One region of the Streptococcus vulneris genome, then DNA from elsewhere that is predicted to be linked to it. Evidence: predicted binding sites of a transcription regulator. Region 1 holds the regulator's gene; each other region holds the start of a gene.
What was found. The regulator NrdR, encoded in region 1, represses ribonucleotide reductase genes. The targets are predictions, from matches to a motif close to ACACNATATATNGTGT.
Positions count from the first base shown of each region.

Region 2: nrdH (glutaredoxin-like protein NrdH) is a predicted target of NrdR. The motif match lies at 4,294-4,309, and genes of this name have one in related genera.
Region 3: nrdD (anaerobic ribonucleoside-triphosphate reductase) is a predicted target of NrdR. The motif match lies at 4,061-4,076, and genes of this name have one in related genera.

Region 1 is NZ_JAHUZC010000003.1:110,104-116,286, reverse strand. Features, by position in the region: gene KUA57_RS03805 (hypothetical protein) at 1-691, opposite strand, end outside; gene KUA57_RS03800 (ABC transporter ATP-binding protein) at 707-1,402, opposite strand; gene KUA57_RS03795 (GntR family transcriptional regulator) at 1,407-1,772, opposite strand; gene nrdR (transcriptional regulator NrdR) at 1,912-2,385, shown strand; gene KUA57_RS03785 (DnaD domain protein) at 2,386-3,555, shown strand; gene dnaI (primosomal protein DnaI) at 3,556-4,452, shown strand; gene KUA57_RS03775 (NADPH-dependent oxidoreductase) at 4,449-5,162, shown strand; gene der (ribosome biogenesis GTPase Der) at 5,176-6,183, shown strand, end outside.
Region 2 is NZ_JAHUZC010000008.1:96,746-102,928, reverse strand. Features, by position in the region: gene KUA57_RS06750 (pneumococcal-type histidine triad protein) at 1-1,001, opposite strand, end outside; gene adcAII (zinc-binding lipoprotein AdcAII) at 1,009-1,926, opposite strand; gene ptsP (phosphoenolpyruvate--protein phosphotransferase) at 2,069-3,802, opposite strand; gene KUA57_RS06735 (phosphocarrier protein HPr) at 3,808-4,071, opposite strand; gene nrdH (glutaredoxin-like protein NrdH) at 4,422-4,640, shown strand; gene nrdE (class 1b ribonucleoside-diphosphate reductase subunit alpha) at 4,721-6,183, shown strand, end outside.
Region 3 is NZ_JAHUZC010000002.1:186,147-192,329, reverse strand. Features, by position in the region: gene rpsJ (30S ribosomal protein S10) at 1-255, opposite strand, end outside; gene nrdG (anaerobic ribonucleoside-triphosphate reductase activating protein) at 509-1,099, opposite strand; gene KUA57_RS02955 (GNAT family N-acetyltransferase) at 1,092-1,598, opposite strand; gene KUA57_RS02950 (hypothetical protein) at 1,642-1,782, opposite strand; gene nrdD (anaerobic ribonucleoside-triphosphate reductase) at 1,794-4,001, opposite strand; gene KUA57_RS02940 (hypothetical protein) at 4,121-5,674, opposite strand; gene cls (cardiolipin synthase) at 5,929-6,183, opposite strand, start outside.

The sequences.
Region 1 (6,183 bases):
CAATGCCTACGCTTGCTCCCATATAGAAATTATCATTGAATCCTGCAAGTGAATTGACATAGAAGTTAGTACTGGTATTGAAGAAGACTTCTACAAATCCAATGACGATTTGGATACCGATATAAGCTACAATGGCTAGTGCGGTACGGTATTCATTGAAAAGTTGTCCGATGGAAATAGCCAAGTAGATGCAGAGGATTCCTGAAATGGTATTTAGTAGGAAGGATACCCCCATAAGAGAGAGTTGAGGAAGGAATGTTCCTACAAGTGGAATCAACTCAGAATTTGATATCCATTCTGGAACCGTTATGGTAACAATAATAAAAGCGCTTAGAGCTAGTACAGTGGAGCTAAGGATAGACCAAATGAAGGCTCCAACTAATTTGGCTGTGATGATATGGTGTTCAGAAACTGGCAAGGTCAAAGTCAGATAGCCTTGTCGGTCATAGACACTACCTTTGAATCGTTTAATAATCAAGAAAATGGTTGAAATCCCAAGTGTAATCATCAATCCACCAAAGACGAGAGCCAGAAAGAAAAGTAAGACAGGTTGGCTATCTTTGAAAGATACATAATTATAGTAGTGTCCTTGCATTCCTATGAGGACGGAAAGAACTAGCACGGCGGCGTAAAGAGCTAAATACCACTTGTTAACATTTTTAAATTCGTAGCGAACTAAATTCCAAAACATAATAATCTCCTTTGCTTAGGCCTTAAATTCCTGACGGAAGAGCTGGTCAATGGATTCACCAGACTCATAGCGAATATCATCTACATTTCCTTGACGGACGACTTTTCCGTCCTTTAGGAAGACAATTTCATCCAAGATTGGCTCGATATCAGAAATCAAGTGGGTAGAAATCAAAACGCTAGAAGTTGGGGAATAGTTATTGATAATGGTATTGAGGATGTAATCACGGGCTGCTGGATCCACACCACCAATTGGTTCGTCTAAAACGTAGAGGCGGGCGTCACGGCTCATAACCAAAATCAGTTGGACCTTTTCCTTATTTCCTTTTGATAGTTTCTTGAGACGACTATTTTCATCAATGCCGAGGTCTGCAAGTAGATGATGGGCGCGTTCCAGATTGAAATCTTTATAGAAGGTCTTGAAGTAGGTTAGGGCTTCTTTGACCTTCATTTGTTCATTGAGATAGGTCGTATCCGGCAAATAAGCTACGATAGCTTTGGTTGCTGGGCTTGGATCCATGTCGTTGATGAGGACGCGTCCTTGGTCTGGTTGTAAGAGCCCATTGATTAGTTTGATCAAGGTTGTTTTTCCTGAGCCGTTTGGGCCAAGGAGACCGACAATTTTTCCAGCGGGGATGTCAAGAGAAACATTTTCAAGGGCTGGGGTTGCTCCATAAGATTTGGATACATTTTCAAATGCTAGTAATGACATAGGCTTAAACTCCTTTAATATAATCGCCGACTACGCCTGGTAGTTCTTCTTTTTCATAGCCAAAATGGGTCATGGAGGAAACGAAGTGTTCCAATTCTTCTTCTGATAGTTGTTTACGCGATTGGGTGATCAGCTCCTTATCCTCGGTCACAAATCGTCCAGTTGTGCGCTTGCTGTAGACAAATCCTTCTCGTTCAAGGTCTGACAAGGCTCTTTGGATGGTGTTGGGATTGACACCTGCCTCGCTAGCTAGCTCTCTCACGGTTGGAAGTTGTTGATTGGGTTCCAGTGTATGGGAAACAATCTGAAGCTTGATTTTTTCCATAATCTGTAAATAAATGGGTTTTTTATTGTCGAATGTCCAGGACATCTTGTTCTCCTTTCATTTATCCTTTTGTCTTAATCAAATAATACAACAAAACAAAAAACTTGTCAAGCAAAAAGAAGAATTGTTTTGGGAATCGCTTAAAAAATGGTATAATGAAAAGAAAACGATAAGGAGGGAAAGGATGCGTTGTCCAAAATGTGGGGCTACCAAGTCAAGTGTTATCGATAGTCGCCAAGCAGAAGAAGGGAACACCATTCGTAGAAGACGTGAGTGCGACGAATGCCAGCACCGTTTTACAACCTACGAACGGGTAGAAGAAAGAACCTTAGTGGTTGTTAAAAAAGATGGTACACGGGAACAATTCTCCAGAGATAAAATCTTTAATGGAATTATCCGCTCAGCCCAGAAACGTCCTGTGTCAAGTGATGAAATCAACATGGTAGTCAATCGTATCGAACAGAAACTCCGTGGTCGAAATGAAAATGAAATTCAAAGTGAGGACATTGGTTCACTCGTCATGGAGGAGTTAGCTGAACTGGACGAGATTACCTATGTACGTTTTGCCAGTGTCTATCGTAGCTTTAAGGATGTGAGTGAGTTAGAGAGTTTGCTCCAACAAATCACCCAGTCCTCTAAAAAGAAAAAGGAAAGATAAATGAAGCCAATTGACCGTTTTTCTTATCTAAAGAATAATCGGGTGTCGCAAGATACCTCATCTCTGGTACAGTGCTACCTCCCGATTATCGGTCAGGAGGCACTGAGCCTTTATCTTTATACGATTAGTTTTTGGGATAATGGTAGAAAGGAATACCTCTTTTCAAGTATTCTCAACCATCTTAACTTTGGGATGGATAGACTGATAAAATCCTTGAAAATCCTATCTGCTTTCAATCTCTTAACCCTCTATCAAAAGGGGGATACCTATCAGATAGTTATCCATGCTCCTCTGTCTAGTCAAGACTTCTTGGAGCATCCTGTTTATCGCAGACTTTTGGAGAAAAAGATTGGCGATGCAGCTGTGGAGGATTTGAAAGTTGAAAGTGCTGATGGTGAAGAAATACCTGTCTCACTCAATCAAGTCTTTCCAGACTTGGCAGAACTGGGAAGTCAAGAAGACCTTGGTCTCAAGAAGAAAGTGGCCAACGATTTTGACTTGGACCATTTTCGTCAGCTTATGGCTCGAGATGGGCTTCGCTTTGCGGATGAGCAGTCCGATGTCTTAAACCTCTTTGCCATCGCCGAGGAGAAGAAATGGACTTGGTTTGAAACTTATCAATTGGCCAAGTCAACAGCTGTTTCCCAGGTTATTTCAACCAAACGCATGCGGGAAAAAATAGCTCAAAAACCTGTTTCCTCTGACTTTAGTCCTAAGGAAGCAACCATTATCAAAGAAGCCAAAAGTAAAACTGCCCTGCAGTTCTTGGCAGAAATCAAGCAAACACGTAAGGGAACCATTACCCAAACAGAAAGAGAACTCTTGCAACAGATGGCTGGCTTGGGCTTGCTGGACGAAGTCATCAATATCATTCTCTTATTGACCTTTAATAAGGTGGACTCAGCAAACATCAACGAGAAATATGCCATGAAGGTAGCCAATGATTACGCCTATCAAAAGATTCATTCGGCAGAAGAGGCAGTTCTTCGGATCCGTGAGCGTGGGCAGAAGAATCAGGCTAAAAAAAGCAGTACCCCTAGTCCTGCCAAGTCCAATGTACCCAAGTGGAGCAATCCAGATTATAAGAATGAAACCAGCGAGGAAACTCGTTTGGAACTAGAACGTAAGAAACAAGAACTATTAGCTCGATTAGAAAAAGGAGGAGATTAGATGGAAAGTGTCGGAGACGTACTCAAACGTCAACCTAGCCGTTTTCATTATCAAGATTTGGTCCAGAAAATCACGAAGGACCCTGATGTTGCGGCCTTTATCCAGCAAGAATCCCTCAGCCCAGAGGAATTGAATCGCAGTATCTCCAAGTTTAATCAGTACATCACTGAGCGTGACAAATTTCTCCGTGGTGATACGGATTATATTGCCAAAGGCTACAAGCCTATTTTGGTTATGAATCATGGTTATGCGGATGTTTCATATGAAGAAACTCCAGAACTAATCGCGGCGAAAAAAGAAGCGGCTATTAAGAACCGTCTCAAGTTAATCAATCTGCCAGCCAGTCTCAGAAAAGCTAGTTTGGCTCAAGTAGACTTGGATGATTTGGGTCGCTTGCCAGTTTTTGAAAAGCTATTAGCCTTCGTGGAACAATATCCAACTATTCGAAAAGGTCTTTACTTATATGGAGACTTTGGTGTGGGTAAAAGTTTCATGGTGGCTGCCTTAGCCCATGATTTGTCAGAAAAACTTGGGGTTTCATCCACTCTCCTCCACTATCCTAGCTTTGTCATTGATGTCAAAAATGCTATTGGTGATGGTAATGTCAAGACCTTGGTGGATGAGATTAAGCTTTCTGAAGTCCTGATTTTAGATGATATTGGTGCCGAGCAATCAACACCTTGGGTGCGTGATGAAATCCTGCAAGTCATTCTCCAATATCGGATGCAGGAAAATTTACCGTCCTTTTTCACCTCCAACTTCAACTTTGAAGAATTGGAGCTGCATTTCGCTAAAGGGAAACATGGAAATGACGAAACCTGGGAAGCCAGACGCGTCATGGAACGCATCCGTTATTTGGCTGAGGAGACTCGTTTAGAAGGAGTAAACCGTCGATGACAGAAACGATTAAACTGATGAAAGCTCATAAGTCTGTTCGAAGATTTAAGGAGCAAGTCCTTCCTCAAGAAGATTTGACTGAAATCCTGACAGCAGCCCAGATGGCCTCGTCTTGGAAGAATTTCCAATCCTACTCTGTGATTGTGGTACGAAGTCAAGAAAAGAAAGATGCTCTGTATGAATTGGTGCCTCAAGAAGCCATTCGCCAGTCAGCTGTTTTCCTTCTTTTTGTCGGAGATTTGAACCGAGCGGAAAAAGGAGCCCGACTTCATACTGACTCATTCCAACCTCAAGGTGTGGAAGGCCTCTTGATTAGTTCGGTCGATGCGGCCCTTGCTGGTCAAAATGCCCTGCTGGCGGCTGAAAGCTTGGGCTATGGTGGTGTCATCATTGGCTTGGTTCGATACAAGTCAGAAGAAGTGGCAGAACTCTTTAACCTGCCTGACTACACCTATCCTGTCTTTGGGATGGCACTAGGTCTACCAAATGAAGAACATGAAGTCAAACCTCGCTTGCCATTGCATCAAGTGGTATTTGAGGAAGAATATCAGGAGCAAACAGTTGATGTGATTGAGGCTTACGACCGTGTACAGGCAGACTATGCTGGCGCGCGTGCAACCACAAGCTGGAGTCAACGCCTAGCAGAACAGTTTGGTCAAGCTGAACCAAGCTCAACTAGAAAAAATCTTGAACAGAAGAAGTTATTGTAGAAAGTGAGAAATTATGGCCCTACCAACTATTGCCATTGTAGGACGTCCCAATGTTGGGAAATCAACCCTATTTAATCGGATCGCTGGTGAGCGAATCTCCATTGTAGAAGATGTCGAAGGAGTGACACGTGACCGTATCTATGCGACGGGTGAGTGGCTCAATCGTTCTTTTAGCATGATTGATACAGGAGGAATCGATGATGTCGATGCTCCTTTCATGGAACAAATCAAGCACCAGGCAGAAATTGCTATGGAAGAAGCTGATGTTATCGTCTTTGTCGTGTCTGGTAAGGAAGGAATTACCGATGCGGACGAATACGTAGCCCGTAAGCTTTATAAGACCCATAAGCCAGTTATCCTCGCAGTGAACAAGGTGGACAACCCTGAGATGCGAAATGATATCTATGATTTTTATGCCCTCGGTTTGGGTGAACCACTACCTATCTCATCTGTCCATGGTATCGGTACAGGGGATGTGCTAGACGCGATCGTAGAAAATCTTCCAAATGAATATGAAGAAGAAAATCCAGATGTCATTAAGTTTAGCTTGATTGGTCGTCCTAACGTCGGAAAATCAAGCTTGATCAATGCCATCTTGGGAGAAGACCGTGTCATTGCCAGTCCAGTCGCTGGAACAACTCGTGACGCTATTGATACCCACTTTACAGATACAGATGGTCAAGAGTTTACCATGATTGATACGGCTGGTATGCGCAAATCTGGTAAGGTTTATGAAAATACTGAGAAATACTCTGTCATGCGTGCCATGCGTGCTATTGACCGTTCAGATGTGGTCTTAATGGTCATCAATGCGGAAGAAGGTATTCGTGAATACGACAAGCGTATCGCAGGATTTGCTCATGAAGCTGGTAAAGGAATGATTATCGTGGTCAACAAGTGGGATACGCTTGAAAAAGACAACCATACTATGAAAAACTGGGAAGAAGATATCCGTGAGCAGTTCCAATACCTGCCTTACGCACCGATTATCTTTGTATCCGCTTTGACCAAGCAACGTCTC
Region 2 (6,183 bases), on a different contig from region 1:
GCAACACCATTTGCAGTTTTTCTTGTAATCTGCGCAGGATCAAAGACAAGTCCATCTGATTCCACATGTCGTTGGCTAAGCGGCAAGGCATAAAGCTGTTTCAAGAGACTGGATACGTCTTCACTTGGACTTGCTTGATAACTATTATCCACTTGTGGGCTAACAGTTGGAGCCCATCTACTAATATTTGTCTCAACAATGCTTTGATTCGTTTGTCCATATGAACTACTATTTGATGCCTCTGATGAGCTGCTAGAAGAATTTGTTGAAGGACGATACCCAACTGAGCTTGGTTGATTACCTTTCCCAGCTAGGAAGGCTCGAGCTGCAGCCAGTTCACTGGCAGACAAGTCACTCTTAGGAATATAGTGGAAATGATTGCCATGAGGAACGATATAGGCATCACCCGTGTCCTCAATGATATCAGACGCATTAAAGATATAACCATCATCCGTTGTATAGCGGCCTTGAGCTCTAGCAGCGACTACCGCTTTATCGCTAGAACCACCTCCGTGATTACTACCGTGTTCCTGCTTCTGACGAGTGATTTCTTCTTTTGTTCGAATATTATCCGCATGAGCTGCATCTTTCAGGTAAACATAGTATTTCCCGTCTACCTTAATCACATAACCACCCTTAATTTCATTGACAATGTCTGAATCCTTCAACTGATAATTTGAATCTTTCATCAGCAGTTCTTCACTAATGATAGCATCATAAGGAACCTTGCCATTATAGTAATGATAATGGTCTCCATGAGAAGTCACATAACCTTGATCCGTAATCTTGATAACGATTTGCTCGGCATTTATACCTTCTTTTTTACTGACTTCATCAGGTGTCAAATTTTCTGCCTTTTGACTTGGTTGTTTACCATCAATGTATGAAACACGGTTATTTTCTTTTACAGTTTGAGCTTGATGCAAACCTAGTTCATAAGCACAGACACTTAAAACAAGTGCAGCTGCTGACCCAGCTAGATATTTTTTATTTATTTTCATAATCTCCTCATTTCAATTCTTCTGCTAGAACACTCATATTTTCTTCAAGATTTTCTAAATAAGTCTTGTCATTTTGCGGGTCTGCCTCTAAAGGATTTAGAGTTTTAAGACCTACACCTGTTGATTTGACAAGAGTTTCAGCTACTTTTGAAGAAGCATTACTTTCTGTAAAAATTGTTTTAACCTTATAGGTTTTAACAAATTCCTGAATTTCTGTTAGTTGTCTTGGACTTGGTTCTTGTTCTGGAGAGATACCTGCGATTCCAAGTTGATTGAGTCCAAATCGTTTAGCTAGATAAGAAAAGGCTGTATGTTGGGTTACAAATGTTTTCTGACTCGCTTTTTCAAATTTAGGTTGGAATTTCTTAGTCAATTCTTGAGCTTTTTTGATAAAGGCTTGCGCATTTTTCTGGTAAGTTTCTTTGTGTTCACTATCAACCTCTGAAAGTTTATCAGCGATAATTTGGGCTTCTTCGCCAGCTTTTTCAGGATCTAGCCAAGTGTGAGGATCATAAAGCGTTTTTTCATCGACTCCATCACCTGCTTCCACATCTTCTAGACCAGGGACACGATCCAATGTCATTCCTTCTGAAGCTTCTAAAACTTTAACTTTGGATTTTTTTAGATTGGGATCCAGACTTCCCGCCCAAGATTCAAGTGTATGCGAATGGTAGACAAAGACATCTGCATCATAGATGGCTGCAATATCATTTGCTGAAGGTTCGAAGGAGTGAATTCCGCTACTTGACTGAATCATTCGAACATCATTCAAGTCACCAGATACTTCCTTGACCATGGCATAGATAGGATAAAAACTAGTCACAATTTTCATCCCTTTACCTGACTGGCTCTCCTTCTGCCCACAAGCAGCTAAACACAAAAGAAAGACACTTAACAACACTAAAAACAAATTTTGTTTCTTCATAAAAACTCCTTAACTAGTTATTTAACTAGTTAATATTCTACTCCGTTTTTTTTTATTGTCAAGCATTTTATGAACTAGTTAATAGATTTTATGATTTTAAACTATAAAAAAACCTTGCAACTTAGTTGCAAGGACTTTTCGATTAATCAAAGTTAACGTATTCTTTTTGAAGTTCAAGAACTTCTTCCATTGTTGAACACTCTGTAAGGGCACGGTTTGCGTACTCTTCCATCTTAGCAGTATCCAATTTCTTCATCAAGCTACGTGTACGAAGGACAGATGTTGCTGACATAGAGAATTCATCCAAGCCCATTCCGACAAGAAGTGGAACAGCTTTTTGGTCACCAGCCATCTCACCACACATACCAGCCCATTTACCTTCAGCGTGAGCTGCCTTGATAACGTTGTTGATCAAGCGAAGGATTGATGGGTTATATGGTTGGTAAAGGTATGAAACTTGCTCGTTCATACGGTCTGCTGCCATTGAGTATTGGATCAAGTCGTTTGTTCCAATTGACATGAAGTCTACTTCTTTTGCAAATTGGTCTGCAAGCATTGCTGCTGCAGGGATTTCAATCATGATACCAACTTGGATGTCATCCGCAACTGCAACTCCTTCAGAAAGAAGGTTTGCTTTTTCTTCTTCATAAACTGCTTTAGCTGCACGGAATTCTTTCAAGAGGGCAACCATTGGGAACATGATACGCAATTGACCATGAACAGAAGCACGAAGAAGGGCACGGATTTGTGTACGGAACATTGCATCTCCAGTTTCAGAAATAGAGATACGAAGGGCACGGAATCCAAGGAATGGGTTCATTTCGTGTGGCATATCGAAGTAAGGAAGTTCCTTATCTCCACCGATATCCATTGTACGAACAACCACTGGTTTACCATTCATTCCCTCAAGAACAGCCTTGTATGCTTCATACTGCTCATCTTCAGTTGGGAAGTCTTGAGAATCCATGTACAAGAACTCTGTACGGTAAAGTCCAACAGCTTCTGCACCGTTGTTGTTAACACCTTCAACGTCTTTTGGAGTACCGATGTTAGCAGCCAACTCGAAGTGTTTACCGTCAGCAGTTACTGTTTGAGCATCTTTCAAAAGTGCCCATTCAGCTTTTTGTTTAGCATAAGCTTCACCAGCTGCTTTAAATTCTGCCGCTTGTTCATCTGTTGGGTTGATAATCACTTCACCAGTAATTCCGTTAACGGCAAGGATATCACCGTCTTTCACTACTTCAGTGATGTTATTTGTTCCCAATACAGCTGCAATTTCAAGTGTACGTGCCATGATAGCTGAGTGGCTTGTACGTCCACCGATGTTTGTTACAAAAGCTTTTACAAAGTTTTTGTCCAATTGAGCTGTATCAGATGGTGTCAAGTCATGCGCAATTACGATTACTTCTTCATTGATAGAAGCTGGGTTTGGCAATTTTTTACCAAGAAGGTTAGCCAACACACGTTTTGTCACGTCGCGGATATCCGCTGCACGTTCTTGCATGTATGGGTTGTCTTCCATGCCTTCAAAGATAGTGATGAACATGTCAGTCACTTCTTTAAGACCTGCTTCAGCATTGACTTTCTTAGCACGGATTGTTTCTTTAATCTGACCAATTAATTCTGGGTCAGCAAGAACCATCAAATGAGCGTCAAAAACTTGAGCCGCTTCTTCACCAAGCGTACCTACAGCTTTCTCACGGATAAGAGAAAGCTCGTTTTGAGAAGCTTCAAGAGCTACATCCAAACGAGCCTCTTCTGCGTTTGTATCTTCGACTGAAACAGTCTCGAATGACAAATCCGGTTGAACGAGTAGATATGCTTTTGCAACTGCAACACCGTCAGATGCTGCGATTCCTTTAAGCATTTCTGTCATTTTCCTTATGCCAATCCTTCTTTTTCCATTGTTTCTGAGATTGCAGCGATAGCGTCATCTGCATCTGCACCTTCAGCTGAGATAGTTACGTCAGCACCTTGGCCAACACCAAGACTCATAACACCCATGATTGATTTAAGGTTAACTGATTTACCTTTGTACTCAAGAGTGATATCTGAAGCAAATTTGCTTGCAGTTTGTACCAACAATGTTGCTGGACGTGCGTGAATACCTGTTTCTGCCACTACGTGGAAATCTTTAGAAGCCATAGTTTGACTCTCCTTTTGTTCTTTCTTTTTTGAGTTATATGTGATAACCCTTACAATTTGGTATTATATCATCTTCTAGGATTTTTTTCAAGCATTTTATGGGATTTATTCGATTTCCTTTCAGATAACTTGCTGAAAATCTTCTATATTTATTGATAAAACACAGGATATAGTTTTTCAAAAAACAACTTATAGGATAATTATCATTTTTTTACAAATCAAACACTACATATTGTGTTTTGTTAGCTTGAGCAGAAAAATAGACCACTATATTTAGTTTTAAATCATTGACAAAAATTTATTTTCTGATATACTAAGAAAGTAATCTATTTTGAAAGAGGAGTTACAAAATGGTAACCGTTTATTCTAAAAACAACTGTGTCCAATGTAAAATGACTAAACGTTTCTTGGACAGTAATAATGTTGCTTATCGTGAAATCAATCTTGATGAGCAACCTGAGTACATCGATCAAGTTAAAGAGCTCGGTTTCAGCGCAGCTCCTGTTATCCAAACACCAACTGAAGTCTTTTCAGGTTTCCAACCAGGAAAACTGAAACAATTAGCATAATCTTAGTACATCATCCAGAAGAAACTGCTTCTAGGGCTAACTTAGAAGCCTTTCTTTTGTAATTAGATAAGGGAAATTTTATGGGATTAAAACATCTTGAGGACGTGACTTACTTCCGTCTCAATAACGAAATCAACCGTCCAGTTAATGGACAAATCATGCTGCATAAAGATAAGGAAGCCTTGGATGCTTTCTTTAAAGAAAATGTAGTTCCAAACACTATGGTTTTTGATTCAATCAAGGATAAAATCAACTACCTCATTGAACACAACTACATCGAAACAGCCTTTATCAAGAAATACCGTCCAGAATTTTTGGAAGAATTGGCTCAATTTATCAAAGACCAAAACTTCCAATTCAAGTCTTTCATGGCTGCCTATAAGTTTTACAATCAATATGCCTTAAAGACTAATGACGGTGAATATTATCTTGAAAGCATGGAAGACCGTGTCTTCTTTAACGCCCTTTATTTCGCCGATGGCAATGAAGCTGTTGCCATCGATATTGCCAATGAAATCATCCACCAACGCTACCAACCTGCTACTCCTTCCTTCTTGAATGCTGGACGTGCTCGTCGTGGTGAATTGGTATCATGTTTCCTGATCCAAGTAACTGATGATATGAACTCTATCGGACGTTCTATCAACTCAGCTCTTCAACTTTCACGTATTGGTGGTGGTGTGGGAATTACCCTCAGCAACCTTCGTGAAGCTGGCGCACCTATTAAAGGCTATGAAGGAGCTGCTTCTGGCGTCGTTCCAGTTATGAAACTTTTCGAAGATAGCTTCTCTTACTCTAACCAATTGGGTCAACGTCAAGGTGCTGGTGTTGTCTACCTCAACGTCTTCCACCCAGATATTATCGCCTTCCTTTCAACTAAGAAAGAAAACGCCGATGAAAAAGTTCGTGTCAAGACCCTTTCACTTGGTGTCGTGGTACCCGATAAATTCTACGAATTAGCTCGTAAAAATGAAGAAATGTACCTCTTCAGCCCTTACTCAGTAGAGCTTGAATACGGTGTGCCATTTAACTACATCGACATCACTGAAAAATACGATGAGCTAGTCGCAAATCCAAATATCCGCAAGACAAAAATCAAGGCGCGTGATTTGGAAACTGAAATCTCTAAATTGCAACAAGAATCTGGCTACCCTTATGTAGTCAACATCGACACGGCTAACCGTGCAAATCCCGTTGATGGAAAAATCATTATGAGTAACTTGTGTTCTGAGATTCTTCAAGTCCAAGAACCAAGCTTGATCAACGATGCTCAAGAATTCCTTCAAATGGGAACGGACGTTTCATGTAACCTTGGTTCAACCAACGTGGTTAACATGATGACTTCACCTGATTTTGGTCGTTCTATCCGTGCTATGGTTCGTGCCCTTACTTTCGTTACAGATAGTTCGCACATCGTAGCTGTTCCTACCATCGACCACGGAAATAGCCAAGCCCACACCTTTGGACTTGGTGCTATGGGACTTCACAGCTACCTTGCCCAACAATTGATTGAATATGGATCACCTGAGTCTGTTGAGTTTAC
Region 3 (6,183 bases), on a different contig from region 1:
ATCAACTGTTTTTTGAGTTGGATTAACGATATCGATCAAACGTTTGTGTGTACGCATTTCGAATTGTTCGCGAGAGTCTTTATATTTGTGAGTCGCACGAATGATTGTGTAGAGGCTACGTTCAGTTGGAAGTGGAATTGGACCCGCAACTTGTGCACCTGTACGAGTAGCTGATTCTACGATTTTTGCAGCCGCAGTATCAAGCGTACGGTGTTCGTAAGCTTTCAAACGGATACGGATTTTTTTGTTTGCCATCTTTTTCTCCTTTTCGTCTATTTAAGATAATAGGCTAGCTCCACAAGAAAACCGACGCGGTGTTGCGTGGCAATGCAACCGAGCGTGTCGCAACCTCTTGCATCAAAGCTAAGGCTGTAATTTACAGCACCATAATAGAATAACACAAAGCCCCTGCGATTGCAAGGGATTTGTTGCTGTTTTTTCGTTTTTTTACAATGAAACTGTTTTCTTTTTTGGCGGGTCATTTATTTAAGTATTTTATGGAAGAAAGTTACTCTCTCTTCACCTGTTCATAGCTTTCTTTTCCGTCATTAAGCTTATCCCAAATCACTACTTGCCCACTTTTGAGAGATTTTTGCACATCGATAATTCGTTGATTGGAAGAACCTCGAAACTGAAGCATAAGATTTCTTTTAGTTCTATCATACCGTCCATCGACCAGAATATCAATCAGTGATAAGAGTTCCAGTTTATCTGGTGTCTCCAGCATCATTTCTTCCCAGGTGTAGCCCGTCCAGGACCAGATGTCTTTACCTGGCAATTCCTTTCGGATGCGTTTAACGAGTGGCAAGAGAATACCCGTATTGAGAAAGGGTTCTCCTCCCAGCAAGGTCAAGCCTTGAACATAAGGTTGAGCAAGATCTGCCATGATTTGTTCTTCTAATTCTGCTGTATAGGGAATGCCAGCATTAAAAGACCAAGTCGCAACATTATAACATCCCTCACAATGAAACATGCAACCTGATACATAGAGAGAGTTACGCACACCCTCTCCATCTACAAAGTTAAAGGCCTTGTAGTCGATGATACGGCCTTGACTGAGCTCTTCACTTTTCCATTCTTGTGGTTTTGGATTATTCATTCGCTACCTCTATCCAATAACGCTCGACTCCATTACGAACATCCTCAATGAGACCTCCATTTGCTAGAATGACTGCTCTGCTAGCAGGATTATTCACGCTACAAGTCACAAGAGCTTTCTTGATGTTCTTTTCCTTAGCAACTTGCAAGCCCTGACGGAGAGTTTCCTTAGCATATCCTTTGCCTCTTTGAGATGGACGGATGGAGTATCCAATGTGGCCAGCATAATTCAGTAAACCCTCATTCAGTCTCAATCGCAGATTCAAAAATCCTAGAGCAGGACCTACATCATCAAATGATACAAATTGAATAGAAGGAACACGATTTTCAGGCAAGTTTATTCCCATCTCTTTTTGCATATTTGTTTCCAACCACTCTTCATACACAAAGTTCTCTGTATCCCAAAAGCCCCCATCGTGAGGCGACTGATATTTTTCAAATTCCTCCATCATGTCTATAATAGCTTTCTTATCTGCTAGTCTTGGTCTACGTAGTTCCATCCTTACCTCCCACTATGAGAAAAGCGAGAGCTGACTCTCACTTTTATTTTTGCTTGTTCTTGTTTAAAAATTGTTCTCTGAGGCTGAGCAAGCGTTCTTTCTTACCAGCTCCACCTTTAGAATGTTTCTCGTGATAACGGGTCACTTGTGCACGCCACTTATCGTCTAATTGATATTTTCCCATTTCATTTCTTTCTAATTTGTTACTTGATGGCCAGCTATTTTAATCGTTGAACCATTCATGTGTTTAACACGCGCAGCGATTTCCTTGTGACGGCCATTGACCATAGGTCTTGCTTGAGGATTGCCAAGATAGCCACAAGTCCGTTTAACAACGTCTACTGTTTTAGGGTCGCTATTGCCACAGTTTGGACAAGCAAATCCTCTTTCAGTTGGTTCAAAATCCCCTTCAAAGTCACACTTGTAGCAACGGTCTATTGGAGTATTGGTCCCAAGATAGCCCACACGGTCATAGGCATAATCCCAAACAGCTTCCAGAGCCTTAGGATTTTGCTGAAGGACTGGATACTCACAATAATGGATGAAACCACCTGACGCACCTGCTTCTGGATAGACTTTCTCAAAGTCTATTTTTTCAAATGGTGTTGGATTTTTACGAACATCGTAGTGGAAAGAGTTAGTGTAGTATTCCTTGTCTGTAATATCAGGAATAGAACCAAACTTCTCTGTATCTAGTCGGCAGAAACGGTCTGTCAAACTTTCAGATGGTGTTGAGTAGATAGAGAAATGGTAGCCATATTGGTCAGACCACTCTTCTACACGGCGTTTCATATCGCGAATGATATCCAGCGTAAATTCCTTAGCTTCTAGATTGTGTTCCCAGCTATTTCCAAAGAAAACTGTCGCTACTTCGTACAAACCGATGTAACCCAGCGAAACTGTCGCACGACGATTCTTAAAGAGCTGGTCAACATTTTCTTCTTTACCTAGACGATGGCCAAAAGCACCGTATTGATAAAGGATAGGAGCATTGGCTGGTGTCGCTTCCTTGGTCCGTTCGACACGATAAACCAGAGCATCTTCCGCAATGTTCATTCGCTCGTTGAAGATTTCCCAGAACTTATTCATATCACCTTCAGACTCAAGAGCAATACGAGGCAGGTTAACCGTCACAACGCCCAGATTCATGCGACCTGAATTGACCTCGACACCATTTTCATCCTTCCATCCTTGAAGAAAAGAACGACAGCCCATAGGAACCTTGAAAGAACCAGTCAACTCGATAATCTTATCATAGGACAAGACATCCGGATACATCCGTTTAGTTGCGCACTCAAGAGCCAACTGCTTAATGTCGTAGTTGGGAGTCCCTTCTTCCAAGTTAAGGCCTCTTTTAAGCGTAAAGATGAGCTTAGGGAAGATGGCTGTACGATGCTCCGAACCAAGCCCCTTGATTCGGATGGTCAAGATAGTTTTTTGAATTTCCCGTTCGAAACGACTAGTTCCTAAACCAAAACCGAGCGAAGTAAAAGGTGTTTGTCCATTTGAAGTGAAGAGGGTGTTAATTTCATACTCAAGAGATTGCATGGCATCGTAGATGTCTTTTTGGGTTTTCTTCCATGCATAATCTTCTCGTTTATCAGGTAAAACCCACTCTTCCGCATCCTTGAGGTGTTTTTGATAATTCTTCTCTGCATAAGGAGCCAAGACTTCATCGATACGGTCAGCTGAACAGCCTCCATACTGGCTAGAAGCAACGTTGGCAATGATTTGGGAAATCTGAGCTGTTGCAGTCTGGATAGACTTAGGACTTTCTACCTCTGCATTCCCAATCTTAAAACCATTTTCCAACATACCTTTAAAATCAATCAAACAGCAGTTGGTCATAGGTGTGTAGGGGCTATAATCCAAATCATGATAGTGGATATCCCCTTTTTGGTGGGCATTGGCTACGTGCTTAGGAAGCATTTGCAGTCCGATTGATTTTCCAACGATGCCCGCTGTCAAATCACGCTGGGTATTAAAGACATCGCTGTCTTTATTAGCATTTTCATTGACAACTGCCTGGTCTTTGTTGAGAAGTTTGTGGATACTAAAGTTGATATCCGTCGCTTTTGAGCGCTCAAAATCCCTCTGTGTCCGATAAGTAATATACTCCTCAGCTAGCGCATATTCTTTGGCTTCAAGGAGTTCATGTTCTACGATATTTTGGATTTCATAAATCTTAACCCCCTGTGGAAAACGACTATGAATTTCTGTGACAATACGCTCAGTCAGAGCATTGAGGCGTTTTTCGACCAAGGGTGTCACATCCATAACCTTATCAGCCGCCTTGTGGAGAGCCTTGTCAATCTTATCCACATCAAATACAACACGTCTCCCATCTCGTTTCTCGACGAAGAGAGTTGGCAAAATTGTAACTTTTTCTTCTAGTGCAATCATATGCATGCTCTTTTCTAAAATGTTCTTTCTAAAAAGTATTATACCACTCTAAAAAGAAAAATCAATATCTTGTGTTAAAAATCATAATTTTTTTAAAAATACACAAGATATTGATTTAGTTATTTAATTTTATAGACTTTAAACTCTGAGTAATCAGTCTTTACTTGTTGGTAATTTTCTTTTAAGAGTGTCTCCGCCTCAGACCAGAGAGCCACCTTGTCGTTTACCACAATCATCTTAGGTTGGTTTTCTTTCAAGTCATGAATCAAGGTAGTTTTGTTTTCTTCTGTACTCGTGTAAAGAAGAGGTGATGGGAACATGGATCCAGCCAAACGCTGGCTTTCTTTATACATCTGAACATGTGAATCCCAAATATAAATTTGGTCTCCCTCACTCGTCTCTTGTTTGACTCTGTCTACTACTTGATGTTGTTCTCTATAAGAAGCTGGATGCAAGACAAAACGAGCTACAAAAGGAATTGCAATCAGATAAACCACCACTAGGATCGGTAAGTAGAGATTTCCTTTCATGAATTTTTTCCATAAAGTAGGAACATCTTCTCTTCTCCGACGACGAGCTCCTCTAGCTGAATGTTTCCCACGAATACTGGTCATCAAAAGAAGGAGTAAAAATGGAAGGATTAGAATCAAACGCGAACCGTGAAGAGGTTCTTGAGAAAAAAGCAACAAGGCTAATACAAATAAGAAAGCAAAACTAGCTGGTACTGAAATAACATATAATCTTGATGCCTTTGATTGGAACAATCCTAGAAAAACAAGGAAGAGAGCTCCTAAACCAAAGGTCAACAAACCATAGAATACAACATTATCCATTAGTTGAGGATTGGTAAAGACCTGAAGGGAATCAATCGGATACAAAAGACTTCCTATAGCTTCTCCAAAACCACCTGAAGTAAGCACATAGTAGCCTACTGGGTAAAAGATGAGAGAAAAACCAAGTGCCGCTGCAAAAAACTGATAAACTCCATGGACAAAACGACCATGCCCAACATTAAAGACAAATAAACCAATCGTTACTACTACAGCAAAGAGAAGACTTGTAAGAGGCTCTATGAAAAATGATGGGCCCAAAAAGATCCCCAGACGTAGAAATCCCTTGTCATGATTAGGATTTGATAGATAAGCTGCTATAAATGAAAATCCTGCAAACAGGAATGGCAGAGCTAAGATAGTAGCATAACCTCCTCCAAAACCAAGACCAGACACCAAGATATAAAATATGGTTAGGAGTTGTTTGGCTTGTTCCCTTTGTCCCGTCAGATAGTCGGTTGAAGAAAAGAGGAAATAACCTCCTCCTAAGAGGGCTAGCCATTCTACCAAGGCAAAAAGGATGCCTCCTTGGGTAATATAAAGTAGTAAGTAATAAAGAAGACCTTGACTTGCATAATAGCTACTGTAAAGCTGTCCTCCCTGATGTAAAGCCCACCCTATATACAAATCCTGCGCCTGAGAGGGACCTACCATATCTAAAAGTAAAGGTATCACCACAGAAAAAACCGTTGCAATCGTACTTCCAATGATGAGTCTGAAAAACGGGAAAGCTACCTGTTCTTCTTTTTCTACATGAGATTCAAGCTTCCTATCCAGTCTATTTTCAATTTCATTACTCTGTATCGTTTCGGATACTTCTTCGATTCTGCCATATACAGCCATATCGTTTCTCCTATTCAATTTATCTGTCTTAGTATATCAAAAAGACCTAAAATTGTCAGCTTGCGATGGCTGTTTGAGCGATTTTTTGCATAGTTTCACAAAGGTTTCAATTTCCCGAAATCGGTGTAAATGCGTCTGTTTAAATGACATGATATAATCCAATTCTTTCTGAGTCAGCATCGTTCCTCCTATATCTTCTTATTCGTAAAAGGCAAGAAAAATAGGACTGGGTTGTATCCTAAGTCCTAGATTTCTTATAAGATAGGGGCGAATAACTGGGCAATTTCCTTAATCAATTTCTGATACCAGCTATTTTTTATCGTATGAGGGAAAATTTCTTGAGATACTGAAAAAATCTCCTGAAAGTCTTTTTGAATCTCTGTGATTGATGCCGTTTTATATAGCAAAACTGCATCTTCATAGTGATGAAGTAAACTTCTATAATCTAAATTAATCGTTCCAACTACAGCAAAGTCCTTATCCACTAAGATTTGTTTACTGTGGATGAA